DNA from 3 places in the Sutcliffiella sp. NC1 genome. Region 2 is predicted to be linked to each of the others. Evidence: riboswitches for the same ligand, from Rfam matches in the RefSeq annotation. Region 2 holds a riboswitch; each other region holds the start of a gene.
The links. A riboswitch is a leader RNA that binds a small molecule or an ion and turns the genes downstream of it on or off. The one in region 2 is predicted to bind S-adenosylmethionine.
Positions count from the first base shown of each region.

Region 1: it holds a riboswitch for S-adenosylmethionine, as region 2 does, so the genes downstream of both, O1A01_RS02225 (aliphatic sulfonate ABC transporter substrate-binding protein) here and mtnW (2,3-diketo-5-methylthiopentyl-1-phosphate enolase) in region 2, are expected to answer to the same signal.
Region 3: it holds a riboswitch for S-adenosylmethionine, as region 2 does, so the genes downstream of both, O1A01_RS09525 (SDR family NAD(P)-dependent oxidoreductase) here and mtnW (2,3-diketo-5-methylthiopentyl-1-phosphate enolase) in region 2, are expected to answer to the same signal.

Region 1 covers NZ_CP115153.1:436,017-447,417, forward strand. Annotated here, with positions in the region: gene O1A01_RS02210 (RNA polymerase sigma factor) at 1-245, shown strand, start outside; gene O1A01_RS02215 (hypothetical protein) at 238-549, shown strand; gene O1A01_RS02220 (carboxypeptidase regulatory-like domain-containing protein) at 539-2,755, shown strand; SAM riboswitch class I at 3,264-3,376, shown strand; gene O1A01_RS02225 (aliphatic sulfonate ABC transporter substrate-binding protein) at 3,574-4,575, shown strand; gene O1A01_RS02230 (ABC transporter permease) at 4,575-5,420, shown strand; gene O1A01_RS02235 (ABC transporter ATP-binding protein) at 5,432-6,166, shown strand; gene acsA (acetate--CoA ligase) at 6,185-7,942, shown strand; gene rbsK (ribokinase) at 8,317-9,198, shown strand; gene O1A01_RS02250 (nucleoside hydrolase) at 9,248-10,165, shown strand; gene O1A01_RS02255 (MBL fold metallo-hydrolase) at 10,233-11,078, shown strand; gene O1A01_RS02260 (RQC-minor-1 family DNA-binding protein) at 11,324-11,401, shown strand, end outside.
Region 2 covers NZ_CP115153.1:2,253,388-2,264,788, reverse strand. Annotated here, with positions in the region: gene O1A01_RS11795 (phosphate/phosphite/phosphonate ABC transporter substrate-binding protein) at 232-1,188, opposite strand; gene O1A01_RS11790 (ZIP family metal transporter) at 1,548-2,279, shown strand; gene O1A01_RS11785 (aspartyl-phosphate phosphatase Spo0E family protein) at 2,303-2,503, opposite strand; gene O1A01_RS11780 (divergent polysaccharide deacetylase family protein) at 2,711-3,487, shown strand; gene cbpA (cyclic di-AMP binding protein CbpA) at 3,537-4,172, opposite strand; gene O1A01_RS11770 (1,2-dihydroxy-3-keto-5-methylthiopentene dioxygenase) at 4,592-5,128, opposite strand; gene O1A01_RS11765 (methylthioribulose 1-phosphate dehydratase) at 5,171-5,818, opposite strand; gene O1A01_RS11760 (2-hydroxy-3-keto-5-methylthiopentenyl-1-phosphate phosphatase) at 5,815-6,486, opposite strand; gene mtnW (2,3-diketo-5-methylthiopentyl-1-phosphate enolase) at 6,488-7,717, opposite strand; SAM riboswitch class I at 7,828-7,933, opposite strand; gene O1A01_RS11750 (pyridoxal phosphate-dependent aminotransferase) at 8,021-9,196, opposite strand; gene O1A01_RS11745 (carbon-nitrogen family hydrolase) at 9,373-10,158, shown strand; gene cspD (cold-shock protein CspD) at 10,464-10,661, opposite strand.
Region 3 covers NZ_CP115153.1:1,865,451-1,874,971, forward strand. Annotated here, with positions in the region: gene O1A01_RS09505 (replicative DNA helicase) at 1-1,072, shown strand, start outside; gene O1A01_RS09510 (DUF6063 family protein) at 1,073-1,813, shown strand; gene O1A01_RS09515 (coiled-coil domain-containing protein) at 1,800-6,212, shown strand; gene O1A01_RS09520 (DUF4652 domain-containing protein) at 6,610-7,122, shown strand; SAM riboswitch class I at 7,347-7,456, shown strand; gene O1A01_RS09525 (SDR family NAD(P)-dependent oxidoreductase) at 7,545-8,366, shown strand; gene O1A01_RS09530 (Na+/H+ antiporter NhaC family protein) at 8,449-9,521, shown strand, end outside.

The DNA of each region.
Region 1 (11,401 bases), 1.8 Mb from region 2:
CGCCAACAGACGAACTGGAACAAAAGCTACTAAATGTAATGGATAACAAGCTGATTTACAAAGAAATTCAAAACTTATCCTACAAGTATAAAGAAATAATCGTCCTATTTTATTATAACGAATTGAAAACGAACGAAATTGCCGAGTTGCTGAAAATGAAAGAAAACACGGTGAAGTCTAGGTTGAAAAGAGGCCGTGTTCTATTAAAGGAAAACTTATTAAAAGGAGGCTATGAACATGGGTAGAGAGAAAGTGTTGATGAAAAAGAAACTTGATGAAGAGCTAAACGATGTGACATTTACTAGACAAAATCAAGTTCTTTTAAAAATAGAGAAAAAAAGTTTTCGAGAGAAGATGGACCTATTATTAAATAAAGATATAGAAATAAACATCATTCCTGTATCTCTTGCTATCATGCTAATCGCCCTTCCACTGAGCTACGGAATCGTTAAAAATAGTAACGTGTCAGAGAGAAAAATGATTGAAATTGCTGGAAGCTATTACTGGGAAGACGAGTTAGAAGGGAGGCTGAAAATCGATGAAGATTAAATTGAAGGTAAAGCATCTGTTAATAACAATAGTAGTATTCTTGACAGTGACGCCGTTGTTGTTTATTTTCATTAAGCCTCAAATAGAATACGTAATTACTGATTATAAAATTAGAAACGGAAAACCAGTAGAGAAAAGTCAGGTCGTTTATTTACTGGACGAAGCGGAAATTTTTAAAGGGTCAAAACTAGCGCTTATCCGAAACTATGTGATGGAATATTCTAACACAGGATATGATGTGCTCGTTGGTCCACATATGTACCAAGTTAACTACGGTTACGAAGGCGAAAAGCTGTCTGAGGAAGAAAGAATGCATTATTTACAATTTTATTTAGAGGAAGCCCCGATTGATGGATACTATACGGAAGCTGCGAAACTAGTTATTGAATACTATATTAGAGTCGGAAATGAAGAGAAGTCAGAGCAACTAATAAATGATACGCTAAACAAAGTGAGTGAAAGCTATTACCTCGATGAAGTGTATTTGGAGCAGCTTAAATGGTATGTGACGTTTCGCCCGCTTGATGAAGTGGAGCAATTCATCAAGTTGTTAGAAGGTAAAATAGAAACTAACAATTATATGTTAGGAGAGCTAGCGAAATTAGAGGCGAAGGCATATATAGCCGAAGGAAAGTATGAAGTGGCATTATCGAAACTTTCAGATCGAATTCGTCAGTCCGATGAAATGGTAGCAGGACTAGAAGAAGATATAGAGGATGGTTTTGAAGCATATAATCCTGGGGATGAGCTTCGTACATTAGAGGCTTCCCTTAAAAAAAGTTTTGATAATGGAGAGCTCGTTGTTGGCTCTATTGCGGGTAAAATAGCGCGCTCTGATGGTAGCCCTGTTGCGGGTGCCGTCGTTATATTAAGAACGGAACATAATGCAGGGTACGGAATGCGGTTCAAAGATGAACTTTATCAAGTATATACAGATAGTGATGGAAACTATCAATTTCCACAAGTTATGCCAGGGCGCTATCAACTGTTTTTAGGGTTACAACTAGAACAAGTTGATGGATGGGCAGTCGGAAATCGGAAAGAAACGTGGGTGCACGTAAAAAACGGCGAGCATACGAGTTATGATATGACCTTGAATCCGTTAATTGAAGTCCAGTCACCTATAAACGACGAGAAAATTACAACAGACGAGATAACTTTTCGTTGGGATAGAGTGGAGGGAGCTGACTATTACCAATTAAATATCGGATATTCCTTTGACGAAGGTAGTATAATGAGCGGCTCGTTAAAGGGGGATATTCAAGGGGAAACGATTACGATTTCAACAGAAGAATTATACAATCGAACAATTGGAACATATTACGAAGATCCAGATCATCCAACAGATCCGCGTTCAATCCTTGCCTTATCGAATCCAAATATTCGTATTCTCTGGTCAGTAGATGCCTTTAGAGAAGATGGGGAATTTATTACTAGAAGTAGCGGCTACAGATTAGATGAAGAAAGGATCGGAAACTTACCGTTCTTTTACTTGCAGGACCGAGAGCTAACAGAAGCAGATGAGCAATTGTTAGATTCGAAGTGGGAAGAAGCATATGAAACGTATGAAAAAAGCTATGCGAGCAACCCAGATGACCTTCATAGTTTACGGATGTTGTATAGGTTAGCGGAAGTGAAAAAGGAAGGTAAATATTTAATCGAACTAGCGGAAAAAACAAAAGATCCACATATTATTTTTGAAGTAGTTCGCCAATATTATCGCGTTGGTAATTGGGGCGAATATATGAAATGGTACGAAAAGTACGAGGCTGTTTCAAATGGCGGAGAAGATGCTTTTGAACTTTCCATTCACGGAACGGTTTTAATGACACTTGGAAAGTATGAAGAAGCTAGAAGCGTGTTTCAGGAAGCAATGAACAAGGATAACTACAATATGTACGTAGGTAACTGGATTGCACTAGAACTACTAGACAATAACCAGTTTGCAAAAGCATTAGAAGTAGCTAAAAACTATCCAGAAGAAAATATTTACGAAACGAGCACAGACTGGGAATCACTCTTAAAAGATATGCAGCAAGAAAGCAAAGGGAAGGAACAATACGTTCAAACTCTACAAGAGGTCATCCAATTTGTACTAGAAAACGACGAGAAAAGCTTAAGCGAATGGAGACAATCTACAGACTACCAAGAGATGAGAAAGTACATTTACCAATTAGGAGAATTATATATAAATAAAAAAAGGTAAAAAATAATGTGTGGACAACGGGACAGACACCGTGGACGGAGGGACAGGTCCCACGTCCACACAGAAAATGGAAAATATGGGCGGGGGAATAGGTTGGAGACGACTTTCGTAAATGCCTACAATTATCCCACGTCCACCATGTCGCGAAGCTCTTTTTCCTATAAAGGAGAAGGAGTTTTTTTGCCTACAAAAAATAGTGAAATAGCATTTTTTTCTCTAAGATGACATATAGTAAGAACCATATAGGTCTAACTACTTCTGACGATTAATGTCAGATTGGTGCTCTCATAGGGAAATCAGAGGATTAAGATTGGCTCTAGCATAAGTGTTTTTATCATGCTAGAATAATAAATTTCCAATATATGTGTGGACAAGGGACCTGTCCCTATGTCCATAACTTTGAAAATTTGAAATATTTTATTAATTGTTTGACAGGGTAAATTTGGCTGTGTTATATTCGTATTAACTTAATTAAACATAGCGACAATGCGTTAATTGAATAAAGTATTTCTTATCAAGAGTGGTGGAGGGACTGGCCCTATGAAACCCGGCAACCGATTTTCTTTTTTAGAGAAAACACGGTGCCAATTCCTGCAGAGTATTTACTCTGGCAGATAAGAAGAGATGGATGATATTTAAAACCCTCTTCTTATGAAGTGGGTTTTTTATTGTTTAAATAAGTCGCTATGTAAGGCAGGTTAGTAAAGAAGGTGGTGAAAGTTATAGGAAGAAAAGAAACTGACACTAGTTAGCCAGGTGACAAAAGGAAAGTCAAGTTCTTCATCCGACCAAAAAAATAAGGAAAGAGGGATTAAATAATGAAAACAAGAAAGAATGGGATATTTCTAGCTATAATACTGAGTATTTCCATCGGTTTACTTAGCGCTTGTGGTCAAACGGCAACTGGAGAGAAGAAGTTAGAGAAAATTAGGCTTGATTATGCTTTTTATTCACCAACGAGTTTAGTTTTAAAAGAATTTGGATGGTTAGAAGAGGACCTAAAAGATGAAGGCATTGAAGTGGAGTGGGTTCAAAGTCTTGGTAGCAATAAAGCGCTAGAATTTTTAAATAGTAATAGTATTGATTTTGGTTCAACGGCGGGTGCAGCTGCACTTATTGCAAAAGCAAACAATGCTCCGATTGAGTCCGTTTATATTTATTCGAAACCAGAATGGACGGCGCTCGTTACACAAGGTGAGACCGAGCTAACATCAGTCTCTGACTTAAAAGGGAAAAAGGTTGCTGCAACGTTAGGAACAGATCCACATATTTTCTTACTTCGTTCACTAGCTGACGCTGGATTAAAGCCGACAGACGTTGAGATCGTCAATTTGCAGCATGGAGACGGGGCGTCTGCGTTAGTATCTGGTCAAGTAAGTGCTTGGGCAGGGTTAGATCCACATATGGCAGTACTTGAAGTGAAGAATGGAACAAGTTATATATATCGGAATACAGAATTTAATACGTATGGAACGCTAAACGTACGTACGGATTTTGCCAAAAACTATCCAGAACATGTGGAAAAAGTAATTGAGCTTTACGAACAGGCGAGAGCTTGGACAATCGAAAATCCAGAAGAAGCGGCTAAGATTCTAGCAGAGCAAGCCCAGTTAGACGCTGCGGTTGCCAAACTACAACTATCAAGAAATGATTTTTCTAATCCAATTCCTAGTGAGGTTCAAGTGAAGGCTCTTATTGAAGCGGGAAAAGTTTTACAGACTAGTGGAATTATTGACTCGAACGTTAACGTTGAAAAATTGGCGACCGAACTCATTCAATCCACATTTGCTACAAATGTCATTAAATTGGAGGATGAATAATGGCACAACAATCAGGAAGTAATTATGTAAAGCCACTTCGTTCGACTTTTAGAGTACGGTTTCCTATTCAACGAATTCTTCAAGCTTCTAAGTCTGTTTTTATTGGTAGCGTTCTTCCTATTTCACTAGTAATCGCTTGGGAGGTATTGAGTAGAGTAGGAGTTTTTCCTCCTCATTTACTTCCAGCTCCTTCCTTAATTATTCAAAAGATAGTGTCAATGATTCAGGATGGGAGTTTATGGGGACATATTGGCATTACGTTAACAAGAGTTTTTGCGGGCTTTTTGCTTGGAGCGGTATTTGCAATTTTGCTTGGAGCGATAGTCGGCTTTTATAAACTAGCGGAGCAATTGCTCGACCCAATCCTTCAAGCATTTCGCTCCATCCCATCATTAGCCTGGGTTCCACTATTTATTTTATGGTTGAGCATAGGAGAGACTTCCAAAATTACATTAATAGCCGTTGGAGTGTTTTTTCCGGTGTATTTAAATATTGTTAGTGGGATTAAAGGGGTAGATCGTAAGTTAATTGAAGTGGGGAAAATATATGGATTTACTACTTACCAATTAATTAAAAATATAATTTTGCCTGCATCACTTCCTTCATTTTTAGTTGGTTTAAGAAGCGGATTAGGTCTAGGTTGGATGTTTGTCGTTGCGGCCGAGTTAATGGGTGCAAGTAGTGGTCTTGGCTACTTATTAGTATTTGGTCAAAATATGAGTTCTCCCGATCTTATCATTGCAAGTATTATCTTATTTGCTTTAATTGGGAAAATATCGGACGCATTGTTAAAGGGCGTGGAAAAGAAAGCGTTACATTGGCAAGATAGTTTAACGAACCAATAGGGGGTGAAGGCGTGCTTTTATCAGTCAAAAATAGTAGTAGAAAATTTGATAATGGAAATGTTGCTTTTACGGATGTAAGTTTTACGGCTAATAGTGGAGAAATTGTCGGCTTACTCGGAACGAGCGGATGTGGAAAAAGTACTCTTCTTCGTACGATATCTGGCCTTGATAAAGGGTATACAGGCAATATTTCTATTCATGAAAAAGAAGCGAGAGATAACAATGAAAATATCGGGTTTATGTTTCAAGAACCGAGACTAATGCCATGGTTAACTGTATTAGAGAACGTAGTCTTTGGTATGAAAGGGAAAAAGAATTGTAAAACAAACGAGGCGATGAATCTACTAGCGCAAGTCGGTTTAAAAGGGTTTGAGCATCACTACCCGAAGGAATTATCTGGAGGCATGGCTCAACGGGTTGCCATCGCAAGAGCCCTCATCACCTCACCGGAAATACTGTTGTTAGACGAACCGTTCAGTGCGTTAGATGCTTTTACAAAAATGCAGCTCCAAGACCTATTGTTAACAATATGGGGTAGAAAGAAAGCAACGATGTTATTAGTAACCCATGATATTGACGAAGCACTCTATCTTTGTGATCGACTGTTAGTTTTTAGAGGGCAGCCAGGTGAGTTATGTGAAGAAATCAACGTTTCAAAAGAAAGGCCTCGTTCTAGAGGAGATGAACAGTTAGCTAAACAGAAGGAAGTCATTTTATCGCTCTTAAATGTAGAAAATTCGAATTAGGAGAGGAAGGGAGTATGTATGAAACTGCGAGAAGCATCTGCGCTTAAACAAGGAGAAGGGGCTTTTAATCTTTCAAACTATGAGGAAGTTTCTAAGCAATTTTCGTGGGATACGATTCATCCTCAATTTAGCTGGCATCGTACGAATAAGGTGAATATGGCTTATGAATGTATAGATCGCCATGTGGAAGATGGATATGGGGAGAAGATTGCATTAATTTATATGAATGGTCACTTTAAAGAAACGCATACCTTTTCTAATTTGAAGAAGAAAACGGATGAGTGGGGTTATCTATTAAAATCACAAGGTGTGAAAAAAGGGGACCGTGTTTTTGTATTTTTACCAAAGCATCCAGACTGTTATATTGCGGTGTTAGCTGCAATTAAAATTGGTGCGATTGTCGGTCCGTTATTTGAAGCCTTTATGGAGGAAGCAATTTTTGATCGTATGTACGACTGTGAAGCATCCGTTTTGATTACGAACGAGGAATTGTTACAAAGAGTGCCAGTTAGCAAACTACCACATCTTCAATCTATTTACATTACAGACAATATAGAGCATCCAATTGCGAAATCGATTCCAAAATTGGTGGAAGAGGTAAGTGTTAATGGCGAAATCGTTGAATGGGTAGATTTAAATGATGGCATGATCATTCACTATACGTCTGGGTCTACAGGAAAGCCGAAAGGAGTTTTACACGCACATCGAGTGATGATTCAACAATATCAAACAGGACAATGGGTTTTGGATTTAAAAGAGGATGATGTATATTGGTGTACGGCCCATCCAGGTTGGATAACGGGTAGTTCGTATGGGATCTTTGCCCCATGGTTAAATAGGGCAACTATTGTCGTACATGGTGGTAGGTTCGATGCGAAAGAATGGTTTGAAGTACTTGAACGAACAGGGGTAACGGTGTGGTATAGTGCTCCAACTGCCTTCCGTCTACTTATGGATAAATCCGACCTTATTCCTGACTATTCTTTTTCACTACGCCACATTTTAAGTGTTGGAGAACCGTTAAATCCTGAAGTCATTACGTGGGGAGTCGAAAAATTGAATTTGCAGATACATGATACGTGGTGGATGACCGAAACTGGAGCGCAGTTAATTGTCAATTTACCATCTGCAAAAATCAAACCAGGTTCAATGGGTAGGCCTATACCTGGAATTAAAGCAGCGATAATTGATGAAGAAGGAAATACTGTGCACCCCTATGAACTAGGACTTTTAGCGATCAAAAAGGGCTGGCCATCGATGATGAAGGAGATTTGGAAAAACGAGGAGAAATATCATTCCTACTTTGTCGGCGATTGGTACATATCCGGTGATTTAGCTTATATGGATGAGGAAGGATATATATTTTTTCAAGGTAGAAACGATGACATGATTAATTCTTCAGGAGAAAGAATTGGGCCGTTCGAAGTGGAGAGCAAACTAATAGAACATCAGGCTGTTTTGGAAGCAGCGGTAATCGGAAAGCCTGACCGAGTTCGAGGAGAAATTGTGAAAGCATTCATTGTATTGGCAGAGGGGTATGAAGAAACCGAGGAATTGAAAAAGGAAATACAGACCTTTGTCCGAAATAAACTATCTGCCCACGCAATGCCACGTGAAATCGAAATCTTAAGAGAACTACCAAAAACCCAAATCAGCGGAAAAATCCTCAGAAGAGCACTCCGCGAAGACAAAGATGTGGACAGAGGGACAGACACCGTGGACGGAGGGACAGGTCCCTCGTCCACACAGAAACTGGAAAATGGAAGCTGGAGATAGTGAGCTCACTTCTCCATAAATGAACCCAACCATTAAATTATCATGTAGAGTTTTATGCTATTTTGCACTACTATTTGCAGCAAATGATAACATCGCTCGTCAAACGTGAAAGGGACAGAGTTTTGTCCCTTTTTTAGTTTGGTATATAGAGTGTAAGATGACTTTGGAAAACCTATTGAAGAACTAATCTCTTTATTTTTTGGTATACTAATAAACGACTTAGTATCTAATAATAATACCTACTGCAAAATAAGAGTGCCTACAGAGTGTAGTCAATTCTATAAAAAATAGCTACAACCAATGGAATTTCCAAAAAATGTGTGGACGAGGGACCTGTCCCCATGTCCCACCTATGTCCCAAATGAGGTGAGAGTGTGATTACCGTTATTGGTAGTATTAATATGGATTTAGTTGTTGGTACGAACCACGTTCCTGATAAAGGGGAAACGACGTTAGGAACTTCTTTTTCTACATTTACTGGTGGAAAAGGGGCCAATCAAGCAGTAGCGGCTGCAAGATTGGGAGGAGAAGTACAAATGATTGGTGCTTGTGGTACGGATGAGTATGGCAAAATAGCGCTTGCTACATTAAAACAAGAAAACATAAAAACTGATCATTTATTTTTATTTCCTGATGAAACAACGGGCATTGCGTCTATTATTGTATCGGATGCAGATAATCGGATTATTGTTGTTCCCGGGGCCAATAATCGATTAACTCCTAAAGAAATAGACGAAATGAAAGACGAAATTATTAAAAGCAAAATGGTCGTCCTACAGTTGGAAATACCGTCGGAAACTGTTCATTCGATATTGAAACTATGCAACGAACACCACATCCCTGTCGTTTTAAACCCAGCGCCAGTGAATCATTTTAAGCAGAAGTTTATCGATATAGCGACCTATTTAACACCAAATGAATCCGAATGTAAAAGCATTTTTGGCGAAGATATCGAAAAGTCGTTAGAACGTTATCCGAACAAATTAATTGTAACGTTAGGTGAAAAAGGTGCCCGTTTTTATAATGGGGAAGAGCATGTGTTTATAAATGGCTTTAAAACGAAAGCTGTTGATACAACAGGTGCAGGTGATACGTTTAATGGGAGCTTAGCTTATTCCTTAACAGAGGGAAAAAATCTTGAAGAAGCTGTAAAATTCGCTAATGCAAGTGCTTCTTTAGCTGTTGAGAAAAAAGGTGCTCAAACTGGTATGCCTTCATTGGAGCAAGTTTTGAGTAGATTACAAACGAAAAAATAGATTCGGGCTCCTGTCCGAAAATGAGAGAAGAATAATGGAGTGACTCTATATGAAACCAATTATTTTTGATGTTGATACTGGAATTGATGATGCTTTAGCAATGTCCTACGCACTGCATTCCCCTGAATTGGAGCTGCTCGGTTTTACAACCTGTTTTGGAAACGTACCAGTAGATGAAGCGACCCGTAATACACTTGCTGTTTTAGAAAAAGTCGGGAAACACGTTCCTGTTTACGAAGGTGCTGCTCAAATGTTCATTCGTGGGGAGAAGAAGGTATGGGCAAAACATGTTCATGGAGAGGACGGCTTAGGCAACTCCTTGCAACACCACCCAACTACTAAAGCAGAAAGCCAATCTGCCCCTGATTTTATGATTGAACAGGTGAAAAAGCGTCCGCAAGAAATAACTATCATTGCTGTTGGCCCGCTTACGAACGTTGCACTTGCTATACAGAAAGCGCCAGAAATTATTCCCCTCATAAAAGAAGTAATAATAATGGGTGGAGCAGTAACAGTACCCGGAAATGTAAATGCTTTTGCAGAGGCAAATATGATCGCTGACCCAGAAGCAGCCGACTATGTATTCTCTTCCGGATTAAACATCACCCTAGTAGGACTAGATATAACGTTGCAGACGTTATTGCCAAAATCCAAGCTTGCTGAATGGCGTGCTACTGGAAAAGAAACGGCTCAATTTTTTGCAGATATTACGGATTTCTACATAAATTACTATGAATCCTATTATCCTGGAATTGGCGGTTGTGCCCTTCATGACCCACTCGCAGTAGGAGTAGCCATTGATGCAAGTTTAGTGTCAGCGGAATCGATGAACGTTAAAGTTACATTAGAAGGTGAAGAAGTAGGAAGAACAGTCGGTTATCCTGAAGATGAGCCGAAAATTCGTGTTTGTACGAAAGTCGATGCGGCACGATTTTTAGAACACTTTCTTAGTAGGGTAGTAGGCTGAAAAATAGAATGTGCCAATTAACAACAGCTTAGAAATTTATTACGTAATAGAAGATGAGGTCAATTATATGTTAAAAAAACTATCCAATAGAGTTTATTATATGCCGCATTATTCCGAAACAGATCGTCCAGCACTAGGGTTAGTTTGTGGAGATAATTTTAGCGTTATTGTTGATGCTGGAAATTCACCTGCCCATGCAAGGGATTTTTTAAATTTAGTAGAAAAAATGGATATAGCACCAGTTAAGTTTGTCGTCATCACGCACTGGCATTGGGACCATATTTTCGGTATTAAAACGATGGACTTATTAACGATTAGTCATGAAGAAACGAAAAAGAAAATAGATTATTTAAAAACGTTAGATTGGGACGATGCTTCACTAGATGCACGGGTGGAGACAGGTGAAGAAATTGAGTTTTGTAGCGATATGATTAAACGCGAAATGCCAACGAGGGAACATTTAGAGTTACAGGCTCCCAACATCACATTTGATCATAAGGTGGAAATGGATTTAGGTGGTGTGACTTGTGTAGTAGAGCATGTTGGAGGGGTTCACGCACATGATTCTTCAATTATATACATTCCTGATGAAAAAATAATGTTTCTCGCAGATTGCGTTTATCAAGATTTTTATAGTGGTGAATGGAGCTATAATTTGGATGAGCTTCACACGCTTTTAGAGAAAATAAAGAAATACGACACGAACTGGTATGTGCTTGGTCACCAAGATCCGAAAACTCATGCAGAAATGTGGAATTTTTTTGAGGACCTAACAAGCATCGGTGAAATCGTCGGCCAAGAAACATCACTGGAAAAAGCGGTCGCAAAATTTACAGACGTACGAAAAATAAACCCAACCGAAGACCAAATAGAATTCATCCAAAACTTCATAAACGGCAACTTAAAAAAATAAAGGGAAGAGGGACAGGTACCGTGGATGGAGGTCCCTTGCCCCGTTTTGTTAAATTGTGGTAACACTTACTTTCAAAACTTTAAACGGTGGGAAGAACATAGACTCAAAAATTAGGTTATTCACAGACACTTATTATATAGGAACTGTCCCTCATCCCATACGAATAGTTTATACAATTTTTGTAGCTTACTAGAGGAAAGAATGTGTTGTAGAAGGGTCCATTCCATACTGAAAGGAGTATTCTTATGAACAATGCAACTATTAATCACTTATCTAGTGAGGAGATTAAAGTAGTCTTAAGGGCAGCAGATGAAATTATTGCA
Region 2 (11,401 bases):
GAAATGAGCGCCATCATCTTAACGATACATAAAAGTTCTACTAAACATAAAATCTTTAGTGAGTATATGAACCGTTGGATTGTGGCGCCCAATAATAACTTTCCTTTAAACCATTTATACAATCGTTTGCCATTGTCTCGCTTAAAGTTTTTTGGATTGAAAGAACTTTCTAAAAATCCAAGAAAAAAGGAGGAAGCAAGCTTCCCCCCAACCTTACCTAAACAGAAGTTATTAACCTTCGTAACCTGTTAGTCTTGCAACGTCACGAACGATGTCATATTCTTCGTCAGATGCTTCATCAATACCAGTCCAACGGTAAACATCATTCATAATTTCAATCATTTCTTCATCATCATTGAAGCTTAAGAAAGCTTGTTTGATTTCTTCAACAAATGCAGGATCTAAAGAAGGAATAACAGAAATAGTATCGTTAGGAATAGGATCAGTATATCCTAATACTACTAGCTCTTCTTTTACCTCTGGATAGTCAGCTTCTAATACATCTCGAACATCGTCAAAAGTTGTTGCAACGTCAGCATCTCCATCTAAAACTGTTAAAGCAGCATTGTCATGAGAACCTACAGCAACTGTTTGTGCGAAAAAGTCTTGTTGTAATGCATCTGTAGAATCAATATCAAATTCTTGCATTAATTGTACTGCTGGGAATAAAAATCCACTTGTAGACGTAATATCACCAAACGCCCAAATTTTACCTTCTAAATCTGCGAATGATTCGATTCCAGAATCAGCACGAACTAAATATTGCGCCTTGTAAGAAGATGAACCGTTACGAATAGATTTTAAAATAACTTCGATATCATAACGCTCATTAGCTTGGATGTAAGCGAATGTTGGTACAAATCCGATATGTACTTTTCCACTACCCATCGCTTCAACTAAAGCTGTGTAGTTTGTCATAACGGATCCTTCGACTTCAACACCAAGAATTTCAGATAATCTTTCAGCTAAAGGCTCAACCGTGTCTGCAATTTTGTCAGATTCAGTAGATGGTACAAATCCCATAATAAGTTTATCAGGTTTTTCCGTACCCGCTTCTTCCCCAGAACCAGCACCATTGTTTGTGCCTGCATTGTTTGTTCCAGCGTTGTTGCCATTGTTAGAAGTTCCACATGCAGCTAGAGCAACTGCTAAAATCGCCACTAACATTACAGTTAGTAATTTTTTCATGTGATTTTTCCCCCTATGTAATTTAATTTTTCACACAAATAGAATTATACCCTGTATTGTCGAAATAACGCTACACTTTTTTCGTATTTTTTACAATTTCTTAATAAATTGTTAACCATTACATTGATATATAATTAAAAACGCTTACATAACTCACTGTTAACATTTGTCGAATAATAATTGTTTTTTTACTTGTTCCTATTTTGCTATAATATCTTCAACTTTATGTTTGTCTGTGAGAAGTATATAATGAGCATAGCCGCTTTACATTAGAATATATTTATATAAGTAAGTCGCCTCCTTATAGAAGATAAAAAGTTCATATTGTTTCCCTAACAAGGATGGAAAGGAAGTAATACATGATTGAAGCACTTATAGGTAGCACTTTAGCTGCATTGTCAACTGGGCTTGGTGCACTTCTTATTTTATTATTACCGAAAAGCATATCTCATCGTTCTAGGGATATGATGCTAGCATTTACTGCTGGTATTATGATGGCAGCTGCGATGATGAGCTTAATTCCAGAAGCGTTACAATACGGTGGGATTGTTCAAGTAATAGTTGGGGTTTTATTAGGTGTTTACGTTTTAAATTTACTTGAAAAATTCATTCCTCATATTGATTTAGAGCATAATAAAAGCGGGATTAAATTCGATCAAAAAGCTATGTTAATTATAGCAGCAATTACGCTACACAATATTCCGGAAGGCTTGTCTGTTGGTGTTAGTTATGCATCAGATTCAGAAGGGACTGGAAACTTAATTGCGCTTGCAATTGGATTACAAAACGCACCAGAAGGGCTATTAGTAGCACTGTTTTTAATTCAGCAGCGTATTCAAAGGTGGAAGGCATTAGTTGTCGCAACATTAACTGGCGCTGTAGAAATTCCGATGGCTTTTCTAGGATTCTATTTAACCACTTCTGTTTCATGGTTAGTTCCTTACGGTTTAGCTTTTGCAGCCGGGGCAATGTTGTTTATTATTTACAAGGAGTTAATTCCTGAAAGTCATGGTGATGGAAACGAAAGGTTATCTACCTATACGTTTATCATTGGAGTATTATTTATGATTTTCTTAATTCAAATTTTTTAACACCGGTTGAAAATCGGTGTTTTTCATCGTAAATAGTAGCTAGTTTTTTGTCTTTTCTCTTTTACTTGTCTCTTTTGGTATTCATATATTAATTGATCTAAATGCTGGCTGCATTTTATCGTTTGTTCACTTTCTATACCTGTTTTGTTAGCAACAGTTATCATGGATTCTCTCTGTTTATTTATTTCAACTAGTAAACAATCCATGTTTTTGTCCTGAGTCAATTTTACTCTCTCCCTTTCATCCCCAAACTCTCCTATCGCATTATTACAAAAAATTCAACATAAGTAAACACAATCGCAATATTAGACAAAATATTTATGAAGTTTTTTTGTACATCTTGTATCTTTATGCGAAAAGTCCACACAATAAAAATAAAATTTTTGTTGATATATATACAAACATCACTTTTTGTCGACAGGAGAATTGTTATGAAATATAAGATGTTTCTTCTAACTATTTGCTTTTTATTTACCTCTTTTTTAAGTAGTCAATTTGTAAACGGTGAAGAAATAGATAAACGAGTCGCTATTGTTATTGATGATTTTGGTAATAACATGAAAGGTACAAAACAAATATTAAACTTACCAGTACATTTAACAGTTGCTGTTATGCCATTTTTACCTACAACTGAAGAGGATGCGATTATGGCACATGAGCTCGGTCACGAAGTTATTCTTCATTTGCCAATGGAGCCCGTGAAAGGTAAAAGAAGCTGGTTAGGACCTGGTGCTATTACAACAGATCTCTCTGATGAAGAAATAATAAAAAGAGTGAACGATGCGATTGATGCAGTTCCTCATGCTGTCGGAATCAATAATCATATGGGATCGAAGGTAACTTCAAATGAACATATTATGAGAATAATACTAACTATTTGTAAAGAACGAGGTTTATACTATTTAGATAGTAAAACGAGTGGAAAGAGCGTCGTTGCGGAAGTTGCATCTGAACTTGGTGTCCCCTATTTAGAAAATGAGCTCTTCTTTGATGAAATATATAGTATTCAACATATCGAAAGACAAGCAAACAAACTGTTAAAAGATATCGACAAAAAAGAAACAATAATTGCTATTGGGCATGTTGGAGTTGCTGGGGATAAAACAGCTTCTGTATTAAAGCAGTACATTCCAATGGTAAAGAAAAAAGCTGAAACAGTAACACTCTCTGAACTATTAGTTGATAAAGAAATATTAAATCCGTATTAAATATATCGAAAAAGGTTGCCAAATAATTGGCAACCTTTTTTTCATATGATTATTCTATATCTATTTCATCTACATGTGTAACACGAAATTCTTTTTCTTCTATTTTCTTTACTAACCTTTGTACTTCGGCTTTCGTTAATTCCGCAGGTAAGTTTACAATAATTCTACGTAAATATTTCTCACCATTGTCTAGTGTGAGCATACCGTCAATGTTCACTTCTTTTAACAATGTAACTAAATCTTTAATAGCCCCTTTATGTTCAATTGTAGCTATTGTAAGCGTATGACCGCCAGTTTTCATTCCGAACGAGTCAGCCAACACATCCATCACATTTGCATGTGTAAGTATACCGAGAAATTCTTCCTTTTCATTTAAAACAGCAATAAAAGGTAATCTTTTTATTGTGAAGAACGCTTTAAAGAATGAGTCTTCTTCATAAATAAATGCATCTTCATTTTGAACGAGGGACGTAATAGGATCATTTTCTTTCCCTTTTTGCTCATATAAATAATCTAGTAAATGCACTTTGTAAATAAAACCACTAAATTTACGCCCGTTATTTGATAAAACTGGTATGCAACGGTACCCAGATTCTTTCACTTTTTCATAAGCTTCTTTCACAGTAAAAGTCGGTTCACAATATTGAACATCAAATTTAGAAACAAAATTATAACGAACTTTCATCACTATCACTCCCTTGGCTTCATCCAATAGAAAATTTTCTACTTCATACCTTTAAAATACCATAAGGGCGGAAAAACGTAAAGAAAATTCACAATGTTCTAACAATAGATTCATTTGCATGTAAAGCTTAATGTTCTTTCGTTCCCTTACACTTCCAACTATACAGTTAATCCAAACGGTTGTAAGCAGTTTTTTAACGTTATATATGGACATTATTTGACAGTATTTTCAATTTCTCACCGCTTACTAAACTCTATCAACAACATCAATACTTGGACTTTTATATATATTCCCTAAAGTTTTGATTCATAACAAAAAAAACGCAAAAGGTATGGATCCCTTTGCGTTTTTGCTAATTTTTACGTCTAGCTTCGCCTAATCGGTTTTCAGGCTAATTAACAAGTCGTATATACTTCTAATTAATTACTATTAACTTCTTCTTTTTCGTAAATTGGAACCCAACCTTCTGTTGTAACAAAGATGCGAACAGCAACTACTTTACGATCTTCCATTAAAGTAAAGTAGTGTCGTACATTTTCTGGTACTGAAATTAAATCACCTGGCTGCAATTCAACATCGAAGAAGTTTCCTTCATTATCTTGAATTACAAAAATCCCGTGACCGCTTACGATAAAACGAACTTCATCATCTGTATGATGATGTTCCTGTTGGAAATTGGTTAATAACTGATCTAAGTTTGGTGTAGAATCAGACAAAGAAATAACATCACTAGATTTATAACCTCGACGCTCTGAAATGTCAGCAATTTCTTCTCCAAATACAGCTAAAATTTCTTCTTTTTCCTCATCTGTTAGTGCATATTTTTCTTTTAAGTTAGATGGTAATTTTGTAATGTCCCATTTCTCGTAAATTACTTCATTCTTTTCTAAAAATGCTACTACTTTTTCCTCATTTTCAATTCTTTCATTAGTTGCATGTAAACGAATTTGTGCCATTATATTTCCTCCTCAATAATTTTATATATTTTTCAGTTCTAGTTAAGCAATTGGCATAACTGGATACTGTTTTTGAACATTTTGCAAAGCTAGCAATTTTAGATGGTAAGAAAACAAAAACTCCCAAGCTTCTAAATATTTTTTTGCTTCAAAAGCCGTTTCTCCCCAAACGGTGATTCCATGGTTTAATATAAGGACCGCTCCTTTGTCTCCATGAATGTATTTAGAGAACTGTTGAGAAAGGGTAGGAATATGTGCATCATTTTTTATAATTGGAATAGAAACCTCTGCATCTTCTTCCCAATAACCTAAAGCTTTAATAATTTCTTGCCCTTTAAAAGTAATTTTTCCATCTTCTTTATAAATTTCCGATATAACGTTATTATCAATCGTATGGACGTGAAATACCGCTCCTGCATTAGTTCTGTTATAAACTTCAACATGCAATTGCGTTTCAGCTGAAGGTTTTAATTTTGTTTCTTCAGCGGGTGCGCCTGTATTATCTACTAGCAAAAAATCCTCTGCTGTTCGTTTTCGCTTATCTTTTCCGCTTGCTGTTACGAAGAATGTTAGAGGGTTTGTTGAAACTTTAATAGACAAATTTCCACTTGTTCCTGGAAACCAATCTCTTTCGGCAAACTCATCCTTTACATCCGCTAGTTCATTCCACTTTTGCAAATAACGACTCATACCGTAACCTCCAGTCGTTGTAGTATGGAAATGACATCATCGAACGTTTCGAACGATTCATAAGCGAGTTTATTTTCTTCGCATTTTTCTATTAAAAAATCTCTCGCAATCACTTTATCTGCTAATTTAGCTGCTTGTAGATCAGTGATGGAGTCACCAATAACCACTTTGTATGAAGTATCGTTTGCAATTTTTCGAATGATGGAAGGTTTGCAGCAGCCGCAATCGTTATCACATTGTTCATCACAACTATGTGGCCAAGTTATAGTAATATTCTCGTTTGAAAAATCAGCTCTATTGCAATAGATATATTCCTCTTCAATCCGTCCTTTTAATAACGGCTTGACGAAAAAGTCGATTCCACCAGAAACAATATATAGTGGGATCTCTTGCTCTTTTACGTAAGCAATGAAGCGGTCGAACCCTTCGCGTATTTTCGCTTGTTGCACAATAAAGTTAGTAATCTCTTCCCTCTTACTGGATGAAAGTAAAGCAAACATTTCCCCTACTCCATCTTGTATACTAATTTGTTGAGATAACACTTGATCCTTTAATGAAACCCATTCATCAGGTGCAAATTGCTTCATCGCTGCAATAATGTTATCTGACTTCGTTACAGTTCCATCAAAATCACAAAAAATAACAGGTTGTCTTTTTAAAGTTGTCATCTTATTTTTCACCCCAAAGCTGTAATGCTTTCTGTAATTCCTCTTTTTCTGCAGCTGCCTCTCCTAACGTTTTCCCTTCCAGTACGGCGTCTACAGCTTGACGGAATGCTTTAGCACCACCAGCGGCTCCATCAGGGTGCCCATGTACTCCGCCTCCAGCATTAATAACTGACTCTTGACCAAAATCATTTATTAATAACGGCACTAAACCAGGATGAATACCAGCAGATGGGACAGGTAAGCTTGCTTTTACAAGATCCTCTTTCGTTAACTCTTTTGCAATTTTTAATGTTGCCTCTTTTTTTAGCGCTACACTTCCATAAGGAGAAGGGAAAAGGGAAAAATCTGCCCCAGCATATCGTAGTAATTTACCTAATAATAGCTCATACGAAACCCCGTAAACTGGTGAAGGTGTTAAAGCACCACTAAATGCAGGATGGGCCATTATTGGTATTTTGATATCTTTATCTTCTGCGAGACTTTGTAAACAATCTAGTCCATAGGAGAAAACGTTAAATAATAACATGTCAGCTCCAAGTTCTACCGCTCTTTTCGCCTTATCCCTTAACTCATATGTTCTACCAGTAATGTTCACCGCGTAAAGCGTACGATGCCCTGTTTGTTCGTACACATTTTGAAGTACTTCCTTACCGGCAATTATTCTATTTTCAAACGGTGTTAATTCATTTTCAAATAATATTTCATCGTCTTTTACAAAATCCACTCCGCCTAACGCTTGCTCTTTTAATTGGTCTCGTAAAAAGGCGAGATCACGCCCTAATACTCCTTTAAAAATACTCATTACAAACGGACGCTCCCACACACCTGTTTTTTCTCGAATACCTTGAATACCAAATTTCGGTCCTGGAAAACTTCTTTTTAGTTCATCACTAAACTGTAAATCAAGTAATTTAATTTCTCCATCAAGAGAAAGCTTCCCAAAAACTGTAGTGATAATGGCAGGAATGTCATTAGAAAAATTAAGTGATGGATAAGCAATTTTGATAAGTCCTTTTGTTCTCTTCTCACCGAAATATCTGTTAACCTTTTCGTCCTCTGGCAGATATTCAACATGTACTACTCGACCTTTATGTTTTTTTAACTGATCCTGGTCTACTTTTGGTAAATCTGTCCAAGAACCAACTGTTAGTCCAAGGGCAATCCCTTCTGCTTTTCTTTCTAGATTCCCCTTCGCATCATGAACTAAGTATGTAGCAATTACTTCACTCATCTATTCCACACCCTTTTGTAAAAATTACTGTGCTGTTGTACCTCTTTAAAATGAATTAAATACAAAATAAAAACCTCTTCCAATAAGAAGAGGTTAGGTATCCTAACATCCTCTTATCTCCCAGCTAAAAAAGCTGCAAGATTTAGCACCGTGCTTAAAAATAAGTCGGTTGCCGGGTTTCATCGGGCTAGTCCCTCCACCTGCTCTTGATAAGAAAACGTAATATATTCATTTTTTTACTATTACAAAAATAGAAAATCTAGTTGAGATTATGACATTGGTAATCTTTTTTGTCAACAGTGATTAAGAAAATAATTGCAATTTTTTAATTCGATCAACCGCTTCTTGTAATCTTTCTGTACTTGTTAATAGCCCTACTCTCACATAACCTTCACCGTATGATCCAAAGCCAATTCCTGGTGCAACGACAATATGAGCATTTTCTAATAAGTAATCAGAAAAGCTTTCAGAAGTATAGCCATTAGGGACTTTTAACCATGCGAAAAAGGATCCTTGTGGGGCATTAACGTCCCAACCAATTTCTTTCAATCCGTTTACGAGAACGTTACGTCTCTCCTCATACATTTCCACTAATTCATCTACACAATGTTGAGAGTCTAAAAGCGCAGTTGCAGCAGCTTCTTGTATACTACTAAAAAGGCTCACATATAGATGGTCTTGAAGTAAATTGATCGCTTCAATTACACTAGCATTCCCAACGGCAAAACCGACTCTCCACCCTGCCATATTATATGTTTTTGATAAGGTATATATTTCTACGCCAACATTTTTAGCACCAGCAGTTTGTAGAAAACTAATTGGACGATTCCCCTCAAAGCCGATAGCGCCATATGCAAAATCATGAACGACACAAATATTATTTTTATTTGCTAGCTCTAATGTTTCTTCAAAAAAAGCAGCTGTTGCCATAGCACCTGTAGGATTATTCGGATAGTTTAAAAACATTAACTTTGCATCTTTCAGCACAGATTCTGAGATATTTTGATAGTTTGGTAGAAAATTATTTTTCTCTTCAAGTGGCATTACTTCCATGTTTGCCTTTGCTAGCGCAACTCCAGACAAATAATCTGGATAGCCTGGATCAGGGACTAAAACGGTGTCACCTTCATTAAGCAAACAAACGGGCAGCTCTACTAATCCAGCTTTTCCGCCAAAAAGAACAGCTATTTCTGTTGCTGGATCTAACACTACATCGTATTCTCGTTTATAAAATGCTGCAACCGCCTCTTTTAAAAAATCATGGCCTCGAAATGGGGCATATTTATGATGTTGTGGTTTCAATACCGCATTTTGCATCGATTGTACAATATGTTGCGGTGTTGGCTGATCCGGATTTCCTTGTCCTAAGTTAATGACATCATGACCTAATGCAACTACTTTTCCGCTCTTTTCAACAAGGGATGCAAAAAATTGTTTTGGTAACGTTTGTAACAATTTTGATTGTTTAAAGTTTTTCATTTGTACACCTTCTTAAAAAAATGTTGAAATACTAGTGACAAATCATATAATGTTAAAAGCAAAATGTAAAGAGTTTTTTGAAATTTTCTGTAATGGGCTATACACAATGAATAATAAATTGTAAATTAGATGCAGGTAGCAGAAAACGACGAAGGCTAATAAAGGGGGACTTTTATATGTCATGGAAAGTAGCTTGTATTCAGTTTGATATAACGTTCGGTTCACCGCAAGAAAATGTTAAAAAAGTAGAAAAATTGATTATGGAAACTGTACAGAAATATAGCCCTAAAATTATCGTATTACCAGAGTTATGGACGACAGGGTACGATTTAACCCGGTTAGACGAAATTGGTGACAATAACGGTGACACTACTAAAAAAACACTTCAAATGTTAGCAAAAAAACATAATGTTCATATTGTCGGTGGTTCCGTTGCTAAAAATACATCTAAAGGTACATATAACACCATGTACACTGTAAACGACGAAGGCGATATTGTAGGTGAATATAGTAAGCTACATTTGTTTCAGTTAATGTATGAGCATCTATACTTACAACCAGGAAAAAATGATGGATTATTTCAACTAGATGGGGAAACTTGCGCTGGAGTTATTTGTTACGATATTCGCTTTCCTGAGTGGATTCGTACCCATACAACGGGAGGCGCAAAAGTGGTTTTCGTCGTTGCGGAATGGCCATTATCACGGCTCGAGCATTGGAGAGCTTTATTAATTGCTAGAGCTATTGAAAATCAATGCTATGTAGTTGCAGCTAACCGTGTTGGGAAGGACCCTAATAACGTATTTGCTGGCCATTCAATGATTATCGACCCATGGGGGGAAGTTTTAGCGGAAGGTTTGGAAGACGAAGCAATCGTTGTTAGTGACATTGATTTAGAAAAAGTGGAGAAGGTTCGGAAGCAAATACCGATATTCGAAGATCGGAAACCTAGTTATTATTAATACTATGTTAAAAGCATTGTAGCGTTATTGTTGCAATGCTTTTTTATTTTTATAGTATACATTTTTAAAAAACCTTTGGGGCAATTCTGAAAATAGGCTAGTAGTATGTTAGTTCGTTTCTCTTCGCGTTCAGTCATTTGATTTTCACGAGAGTATGTTGAGCGTTCCCTCCCCTTCCACTGCTTTTACTAACACGGTGGAAAAATCCTCCTGTTTATATTCTTTATGGTTCCTATTATGTTACATATTTATTAACTTAAAAAGGACTCCAAAATTGGAGTCCTTTTATTATTTGGCTAGCATTATTATTTTTGAACGTTAGCAGCTTGAGGTCCACGAGCACCTTCAACGATTTCGAAAGTAACTTCTTGACCTTCTTCTAAAGATTTGAAACCTTCGCCTTGGATAGCAGAGAAGTGAACGAATACGTCGTCTTGACCTTCAACTTCGATGAAACCGAAACCTTTTTCTGCGTTAAACCATTTTACTTTACCTTGTAACATTTTTTGTTCCTCCTTGCGGGTTAACCCACGTAAAAATTTATTACTATTCTTGCTCGTTCACAAAACACTTCCAGACGAAATTGCTATTATTTCTGACTTTCCACATTATTTTCACGAACAAAAATAATAACTTTATAATAACAGGAATATTGAAAAAGTTCAAGACATACAAACGATTTTACCTAGTAGAAAAATAAATTCGGGCAGTTGTCAAGTAATTTTCGGTTGCTGTTAAATATTCGAACAGTTGTATGTAATTTCTCATTGCTGTTAAGTAATTTCGGGTAGTTGCTAAGTAATTTTCGAGTGCTGTTAAGTAATTTCGAATTGTTGTTAAGTAATTTCCGAGTGCTGTTAAGTAATTTCGAATTGTTGTTAAGTAATTTCCGAGTGCTGTTATGTAATTTCGAATTGTTGTTAAGTAATTTCCGAGTGCTGTTAAGTAATTTCGAATTGTTGTTAAGTAATTTCCGAGTGCTGTTAAGTAAAATCAGTCGTCATGCACACTTTCTAAATTGCACGTAAAAAAGTTCATCCATCTTGCTTAGAGAACCGTCTTTTACTTTTGAAAGTTGACAATTTGCGCTTAAAATCTGATGTAAATTAGCATTCTCGCTCCGATAACAGTAACATTTATTATTTTAAACCGTCTGAGTGGGGCTAATGTGCTAAATTCATCTTTGAAGAGCAAAGAAAATAACAAACACTTCATTATTTTTAAAAATTTTCTTGACAATTAT
Region 3 (9,521 bases), 390 kb from region 2:
TACGTTGGATGAAGATGGATTAGAGTTAGTTTTTGCAACGAAAGAGTTTTATAGTGAATTTCAACTTTCTATCAATCAATTAATGTTAAGGAAGCAGCTTGATAAAGGGGAATTTAAAGGTGCGTTAAGACAAATTAACGAAATGCGTATTGATGTTGAGAGTTTAGAAGAGAGAATGAATAAGTTGAAGCACGAAATTCAGCGGAGCATCGTCTCAGAGGAAACTTTTGAGAGATACAAGCAGCTTCTAGAGGATATTTATGGACGTCTAATAAGAGAAGATGAAGAATTTAAAGAATTGCGTCAGTTTGTAAAAGAGACAAGAGAGCGACTTTTTTCTAAAGATATTCATAAAAAAGAAGTAAAGACGTATGAGCTAATAGTAAAAATAACAGGTGAATTAGAGTCCGTTCATTATGATCATTCTAGATTGCTAGATAAAACACTAAGTATGAAAAATACAACGTTATTAGCCGCACAAGAATCCCTTTACTATACAGGTATTCAGTCATTTAACTTCGATCAAGACATTGTTTCGAAAATCGTATCTACGCCATTACCGATGGATGCGATGAAAGGCGTTCTTCATCCTTTTTTACAGGTTGAGCAAAACGTTCAATGGTCGCCATTAACTGTTTTTGCTGAACAAAACATATCAGAGGAACGTGAAGAAAAGGTGGAACAAAGTTTTCTTTCCGTTCTAGATGAGGAACCGAATTTACCTTATCGAAATTGGTTGAAAGCAAAATTTAAAGAGCTTATGCAATATTATTTGTTAGCTTTTGAGGAAGAAAAAATCTCAACGCTCACTCAATTTATGGATTATCTCGATAGGAATAGCCTTTCTTCTATTTACGAACAACGTTATTTTTATGACTTTTGGATCATCTTACATCAACGATCTCCTATTGTAAATGGAGAATTAGACGAGGAAGAAGGAAAAACACTATTAGGAGATGCTATATCATTATTAGAGACAAAAATACTAGTTATTCAAGAAGGAAACGAAATCATAAATAGATATTCCCGTTATTCTATTCAAGATATGGAGATAACTTTGGAGGAGAATTAAATGAATTACTCTGAACAAAAAATCATTAAAGCCTTTCAATTATATACAAAGCTTGCTAGAGATGGAGTGGCAGATCGTGAAGCAGTGCAACTATACCGAGCAGATGATGAAATTCGTGGACTGCTTGAGATGTTTAGCCAGGAAGTAGATGCGGTAGTGATATCTACAAGTGAACAACTTTTCTTAGTTCCTAAAACGAAGCTCTCTTTTTTTCATGTAAGCAACGACTGGATCAAAAAGAATTTTTTACGCTCTAGTTCCACTAATGGTGATATATACTTACTTTATTTTTCCACAATTATTCTATTCGGTAGCTTTTACGACACGTATCAAAGTAATGAGCCGACAAGACAATTTATTCGACTTGATGAGTGGATTCGATTTATTCAAGAGCGAATTGACCAATTAAAATCTCATGATGAGGAAGAGTTAAAAGAAGTAGAAAAAGAGTTTTCCTATAATTGGAGATTGATTATCGAAAAATGGGACGATATGGATGATATTAAAGAAACAGTTAAAAAACAGAGCGGAAATACGATAAGCCGTCTAAGCTTTATCGATACAGTAAAAAGGTTTTTACTCTCTCAACAACTAATACAGGAAATTGGAAACGATGAAATAACGTTAACGGAAAAGGCGAAAACGATTATTCAGAGATTTTTCATGGAAATAGAATATAACAAAGGAATATTGGAGTTCATATACGGATTTGATCGGAGGGATGAACGTGCCAGCCATTAGTAAAATTAGATTAACTAATGTTGTTTACGAAGAAGGTAATAAGAGATATAATGATGAGCTTTTTTTATTTGAAGGACATAACGGTGCCATTTTACTTGAAAACGGTGGCGGGAAAACAGTGCTCATTCAAACGGCATTGCAGGCCATTTTACCTCATGTTGATTTAGCAGATCGGAAAATTAAAAATACACTCCAGCTTGAAAACGCCCCTGCACATATTGCAATTGAATGGATTATGAATGATCAACCACGTCGGTACGTTGTGACAGCCGTAACGTTATTTATGACGAAGAACGGTTTAGACTCTTATCGATATGTGTACGAATATGATGGGAATGATCCACACGGAATAGAAGGTATTCCTTTCGTTCGTGGTGGAAAAGACGGAAAGAGAACGGCCGATCGTGGGGAAATGCTAGATTATTATAGTGGTATGCGTGAACGTTCATTTATGGCACGTACATTTCCTACTATTAAAGAATATAAAACGTTTATCGAAGAACAGTACCACATTATTTCAAGCGAATGGGAAAGTATCGTGAAAATTAATAGCTCGGAAGGTGGGGTAGAGGCATTTTTTGACGACTGTAAAACGACGAATCAATTATTTGATCGACTCCTTATTCCAACGGTAGAACGTTCTATAAATGGTCATGAAGAAAATATGTTTGCTGACTTATTTGAAAAGCAGCATACGAGTTTTAAAAACTATAAAAAATTAAAAGAAACATTGGAAGAAAATAAACAAATTCAGAGCGAACTGGAAGAGTATGTATCTGTTTATGAAAAATTACATCAACGAGAAAAAGAATATGAAAAAGCTAAACAGCGCACGAAAGGTACATGGACGGTAACAATAGAACAACAAACGAAAGCCACCGTTGAACACGCCGAAGTATTAACGAAACTAGAGGAATGGAATACTTCCGAAACTTTTTATCAAGTAAAGTCTGCCTCGTATGAAATTTTAATAGAAGAACTAACGTTAAAACGCCTGGAAGAGGAGTTAAAGGAAGTGTTAGGCGATCGAAATAAAAAGGAAGAAGAACTCCATACGAATAAAAGGGAATATTTTTCCTTGAAATTGTCTGACTTAAAAGCAAGGCGTAAGGAAAAGCAAGATTCATTAAAGCATATAGAAGAGGAGCTTGCTTCGTTTGAACAAACGGATGAAGTAAATGACTTTGAAGAAAAACTTGAAATAGCAAGACAAGAGTTGCGCGGTTTTTATATGGAAGAGGAAGAACGATTAGAAAACCAACGGAAAAATGTTTCATTAGAGCTAAACCCTATAATAAATAAACTAGAAGGGGAAATAGGAAGGAAGCAAGAAATAGAGCATAAGGAAAGAGATGCACTAAATTTAATTTCTAGTTTACAAAGTAAAATAGAAACGAGAACAAACGATTTACAACGTTTAAAGAATCAGCTTCTTGCCAATCCGACACAGGAAGATATGAAGGAGGAAATGGAAAAATGGACGAAGCGTCAACAATATCTTGATGACGAAATTATTTCTTTCATAAAGCAAGAAAAAGAAAAAATGGGAGAGATAAAGGTATTAACGAAGAAGCTAGAAGAGAATCAGCTTGAAAAATCTAGAGTGGAAAATAAGCAAAATAATGTAAACTATCAACTAGATCAATTTATAGAAGAACAAAAACATGTGATAAAGCTGCTTAGTTCCCTACGTCCCCAATGGGCATCAATCGAAAAAATTCATTTACAAGAGGAAGCAATTAGGACAAGGTTAGAGGATGAAATAACAAAGCGAAAAAAGGAACGAGATCAACTATTATACCGCGAGCGAATCGCTTACCGTTATGTGGATGATTATGATAGACAAGATCAATTTTTCGGGGATGCTTTTTTAGAAGAAAAAGTTCAAAGCTGGAAAAATCAATTTGATTATGTTGTCACTGGTGTTGAATACGTACAATCAATGAACGAAAAGGATAGAGAAAAGTATAAACAATATCCATTATGGCCACTTACTTTAGTAACGACAAACAAATCGAAGGAAGCTTTAATAGGAAAAATAAGGAGCATATCCGATCAATTGCAGTTCCCTATTGTTGTCATAACTACGGAAGAAGCAGTTGAAGTTCAGGAGGAGTCTGCTAACTATTGGGTTTCTCCTAGCCATTGGGGAGAAAATATTGAACTTAGCACATTTACTAATTGGAAAAAGGAAATAAAGAAAAGTGCATTCGAAACAACCGCTATTAGAGAGTTAAAAGAACAAGAGATAAAAGTTTGGGAAGAATGCCTACATGAATTAACAAAATTTCTAGAAGTAAATCCGTATAAGAAAATCTTTACGTTAGAAGAAGAAAAAAACAAGCTATCAAACCTTCTTCAAGAACTAGCAATTATGATACAAAAAGTTAGAACAACTATTGCGGAGCACCAATCTGCTATTACTGTTTTCCAAACAACTATCAACAATTATCGGGATGAAAAACAAGGGCTTGGGGAAAAAATTTCCAAAGCGATGGATTATTTACATTATGAACGCGAGCTTGAAGAAGACAGCGAGCGTAAGCAGCTTGCAGAAAAAAATCTTCAACATTTACAGAAAGATTTGACGAATTGTATGAGGCTCATCGAAGATTTCGAGAATCAAAAAAGAGAGCTTCAAGATCGAAAGAATCAATTGGGAAATGAGTTAATTTTATTAAAAAGAGAAGAGGCATATCCATCTGTTCAATCTTTCACCCCGATTTTTACAGGTAAAAGTAAGCAAGTTCTTTTAGATAAAATCCAAGATTTAAAGTTTTCTCTAGAAAAAATTAATCGAACTAAAGGGGAGTGGATTGCAAAAAGAGAAGGTGTGCTCGAATTTCTCCAGTCCAACAATGACCAAATCAATGATTTACTAAAAGAACAGCAAAATTTAGATGAAGACATGCTATTTCCTGGGGACGGTAAGCAAAGGATGAGTATTCTTTTCGGGAAAATAGAAGCTTTGAAGGTAGAGCTTGAAAACGCCAATCGTAAAGTTCAGGAAAAAGCATCGGAAAAAGATAAGCAACTTGGGCTATTGAGTAATAGGCTACTTCAATTTAAAAAAGACTACCCTTCCTACGAGATAGTGGAATTTGCAGAAGGCGTAGAAAAGCTACAAAGTAAATTATTGCAGGAACAACAACATTTAAAGGAACGAAAATCTTTCCTCGATCAAGAGAAAGCTAGAATGGAAAAGCAAGTAAAAGAATTACAAGAAGCAAAGTATAGTCTGGATCTTTTTATAGAAGGACACCATTTTAATGCACCTGACGTCGAAGCAGTTCGATTAAACGACGAAGAATTGAACGACTTCACCTATAGCCGAAAAAAATTCATAAAGGCAATAACAGATCAATTGAGATTAGGCAAGGCAGCAGTGGAAAATGAGAAAGAAACAGTTGCACGAGCAAAACGTAAATTTAGAGAGTTTTGTAATACAGAAATCTCAGATGTAAAACTCCGTCAAATGGCTTTAACAGGTATTGAAGTGAAACAATCATATGATGATATTCTTGAATTCAAAAGAAATATGCTGCAACGGATAGAAAGAGTAACAGTTTATGCAAATGAACATATTCGCCAAAGTGATGAAGATATGCAATTGTTCGTCACACAAATTCATACACATTTGCTTACACTTACAGAAGAGCTTAAGCAAATTCCGAAAAAAACGAAAGTGAAAATAGTTAATGATTGGAAGCAGATTTTTAACTTTAATATACCTGAATGGGACGAGGAAATTGGAAAAACAAGAATCCTAGACTATATTGAGTGGATACTTCAGCAGCTAGAGTCAGATCGTTTTTATAATGATCAAGGGGAAGAGGACGCAGCAAAAATTCGAAAAGATATTGAAATGTGGCTACAGTCCAAGCAATTACTCCAAATCGTTATGAATAATGAAGTGATGAAGGTTAGTTGTCGCAAAGTAACGAATGACAATAAAGTGACGACACGCTCATACTCTTGGGAGCAAAGTAATGTATGGTCAGGTGGAGAAAAATGGAGTAAAAATATGACTTTGTTCCTTGGAATTTTAAATTATGTAGCAGAAAAGAGACAGCATATCCAATCGAACATGAAGCGGCACCGAGCAGTCATTTTAGATAACCCATTCGGTAAAGCATCCAGTGACCACGTCTTGAGTCCGGTTTTCTTCATCGCAGAGCAATTAGGATTTCAAATTATCGCTCTAACAGCACATGCAGAGGGTAAATTCCTTCAAGACTACTTCCCAATTATATATAGTTGCAGATTGAGAGCATCTACAGATTCATCAAAAAAAGTCATGACGAAAGAAAAATGGCTCCATCATGCTTACTTCCAAGACCACGAACCGGTAGCAATGGAACGATTAGGGGAAGTGGAACAGATGAGTTTGTTTGAGTAGACTTCTAATTTAAAAGAAATTTATTATGTTACAGTAGAAATTGCAATAAATAGAGAAGAGGACGAGATATTACAGCCACTAGATATGAGGAATTACCTTTTAATCTAGGTTATGATAGAAAATGGATATTTCAATGTAAAAAATGGAAAAGAATGCCTAGTAGTACCGTATTATATAATGAAATATCAACAGCGGCTCAGCATCAACCGGATTTTTGGGTATTAGTAATACCACTTAATCCTACACCAAATCAATTAGATTTCCTAAATAGTATAGAAAAAAGTTAACCTTTTAAAATAATCTTGTTTCCTCTTTCAGTAATTGAAGAGATAATTTATCACATTCCAGAGACCAAAAGTATTTTAATTCGTGGTTTACTACCTAATGGGAGTGAAGAATGATGTACCAACTTATGTATGATGAAGTCAATGAGAAGTTAATACAAATTAACCCAAGTGGAGAGAGTACTATCATTACAGAAGACTTTCCTTCTAAACCCGAAGTATCTCCTGACAAAAAGAAAGCAATTTATATTTCGCCTTTAGAATGGGAGAGATCAGGAAGTCTTTATATGTATGATATGGAAAGTGGATACATTAAAGAAGTTATTTCTCCTGATAAAGATGGAAACATTCCTAAATATGCTGTTTGGCTTAATAAAAAGACGATTGCACTTATTAAAGGTTATGGGGACGGGACTGTTGGAATTGGGGGCAATGTGTTTATTTATGATATTGAAAAGCAGCAATTAACTCAGATTACCCATTTTTCTAGTAGAATACAAATTACAAAATTACTTGTAAAGGGAAAATTACTTATCTTAAGAGGTATTAGATATACGGATGATAATTTTTCAACTTTTAAGGAATATGAAGAAGTATTACTAATCGACGAAATTTTAATGAAATGAGTAATAATGTTAGTTTTGTAATCCGATGGAACGAGGGGATAATAATATCGTGCACACATTTGGTAACCGTTATGTCAAAAAATGTGTGGATGACTTTCCTGTCCCCATGTCCCAAATGGCTTTCATATGGACCACAAGAGTTCCGCGAATTTTTTAATTGACATTTATAGGGATGATAATTTAAACTAGGAACAATAAAATTAAGTTTAATATATTTGTATATTCTCTTATCAAGAGTGGTGGAGGGACTGGCCCGATGAAACCCGGCAACCGTTCATGTTGACACATGAAAAGGTGCTAAATCCTGCAAAACGTTTGTTTTGAAAGATAAGAGAGGCGTAGCTACTATTAATGATGAATGCCTCTCTATCTAGAGAGGCATTTTTGTGTAATTAGGGAAACATTTAACGGGAGAATTTTCCGTGTTCAATCTGCTTAAAATGATTGAACTAGTTGGTAAAAAGAAGTGGGGGATTTTAATGTATGTGATGGATTTGACAGGAAAAGTAGCGATTGTGACTGGTGGAGCAAGGGGAATTGGTAAAGCAATCGTTAATGCATTACTTGAATGTGGTGCACAAGTGGCTGTAATCGATTTGGCCCCGTCCCCTGAATCTCTACATGAAAAAATATTGTATTTTCAAGCAGATATTACAGAAAGTTCAATAGTTAATGGATACGTTGATCAAACTGTAAAACACTTTGGTAGACTAGATATTCTAGTCAACAACGCAGGGATTTCCTCGATGGATTATGTTGTAGACATAAAGGAAGAGGACTGGGATCGGGTGCTTGATGTGAATGCAAAAAGTGTCTACCTTTGGAGCCAGGCTGTTGCTCAGTATCTCATCAAACAAGGTCAAGGCGGAAAAATCATCAACATCGCTTCTCAGGCTGGTAAAAATGGGTACAGATTAATGGGAAGCTATGTTGCATCCAAACATGCTGTAATGGGCTTTACAAAGGTGATGGCACTTGAATTAGCAAAGCATGCAATTAATGTGAATGCCGTTTGTCCGGGCATTGTCGAAACAGACATGAAGCGAAGTGAACGAGTCATCGGTGGACAATTAAGAGGTTTGAATGCACACGCAATTGAAATGGAGGATATTTCTCAAGTACCACTTGGCCGAACTGCAAAACCCGAAGATGTGGCAAATGTCGTGATCTTCCTGACTTCAAGGTTTTCGGATTATATGACGGGGCAAGGTGTGAATGTCACTGGGGGTATGACAATGTCTTAAGAAAGCTCTCTAGATAAAAGAATTTTTACACTTGAATTAAATTTAATTTTATCGTAGCGAAAAATGAGAGGATGAAATCATTATGTCAGAGGAAAACGTTAATAAGGGTAGCTTGTATGCCCTTTTACCATTATTTGTTTTTGTACTCCTTTTTATTGGAGTAGGTGTATTTGCAAAGGACTTTTCCGTATTGCCATTGAATGTTGCAATACTTGTTGCTGCAGTTATCGCATTAGTTATGAATCGTAAGGAAAGCTTTGCTAAAAAAATCGAGATCTTTTGTAAAGGTGCAGGCGACTCCAACATTATTTTAATGTGTATTATCTTTATTTTAGCTGGTGCTTTTGCAGGAGTAGCAAGAGAAATGGGTGCAGTTGCATCCACTGTTAATTTAGGTCTCTCCTTTTTACCACAGAATTTTCTACTAGTAGGATTATTTATAATTGGGTGCTTTATTTCGATTTCTATGGGAACGTCTATGGGAACGGTAGTGGCGTTAGCACCAATTGGAATTGGGATTGCAGAGCAAACCGATATCTCAATGGCACTCGCAATGGCAACAGTTGTTGGTGGGGCGATGTTTGGCGATAACCTATCAATGATTTCTGATACAACGATTGCTGCTGTTAGAACCCAGAAAACAAAAATGAGTGATAAGTTCAAAGTAAACTTTTTCATTGTATTACCTGGTGCAATCATTACAGCCATTATTCTATTCATTCTTACTTCGGGTAATAGTGCTAACATTGATGGGGAGTATACATATGAAATTGTAAAGGTGCTTCCGTATTTAGCAGTTCTTGGTGCAGCAATCGCAGGTCTGAATGTTATTATCGTATTACTAGGTGGTATCGTGTTTGCTGGAATTATTGGGCTCTCGACAGGTGCATTCGATTTCTTCGGGTATCTACAATCGGTTGGAAATGGGCTTATTAGTATGGAAGACTTAGCGATTGTAGCCCTTTTAATTGGTGGTGTGGTTGGTATTATTAAACATAATGGTGGAATTGATTATCTCCTTCATTTTGTTACTAGTAAAATTAAAACCAAAAAAGGTGCAGAGTTTGGGATCGCTAGTTTAGTAGGTATTACAGATGTGGCAACAACGAATAATACAATATCCATTATGATTACAGGACCGCTTGCGAAAAACAT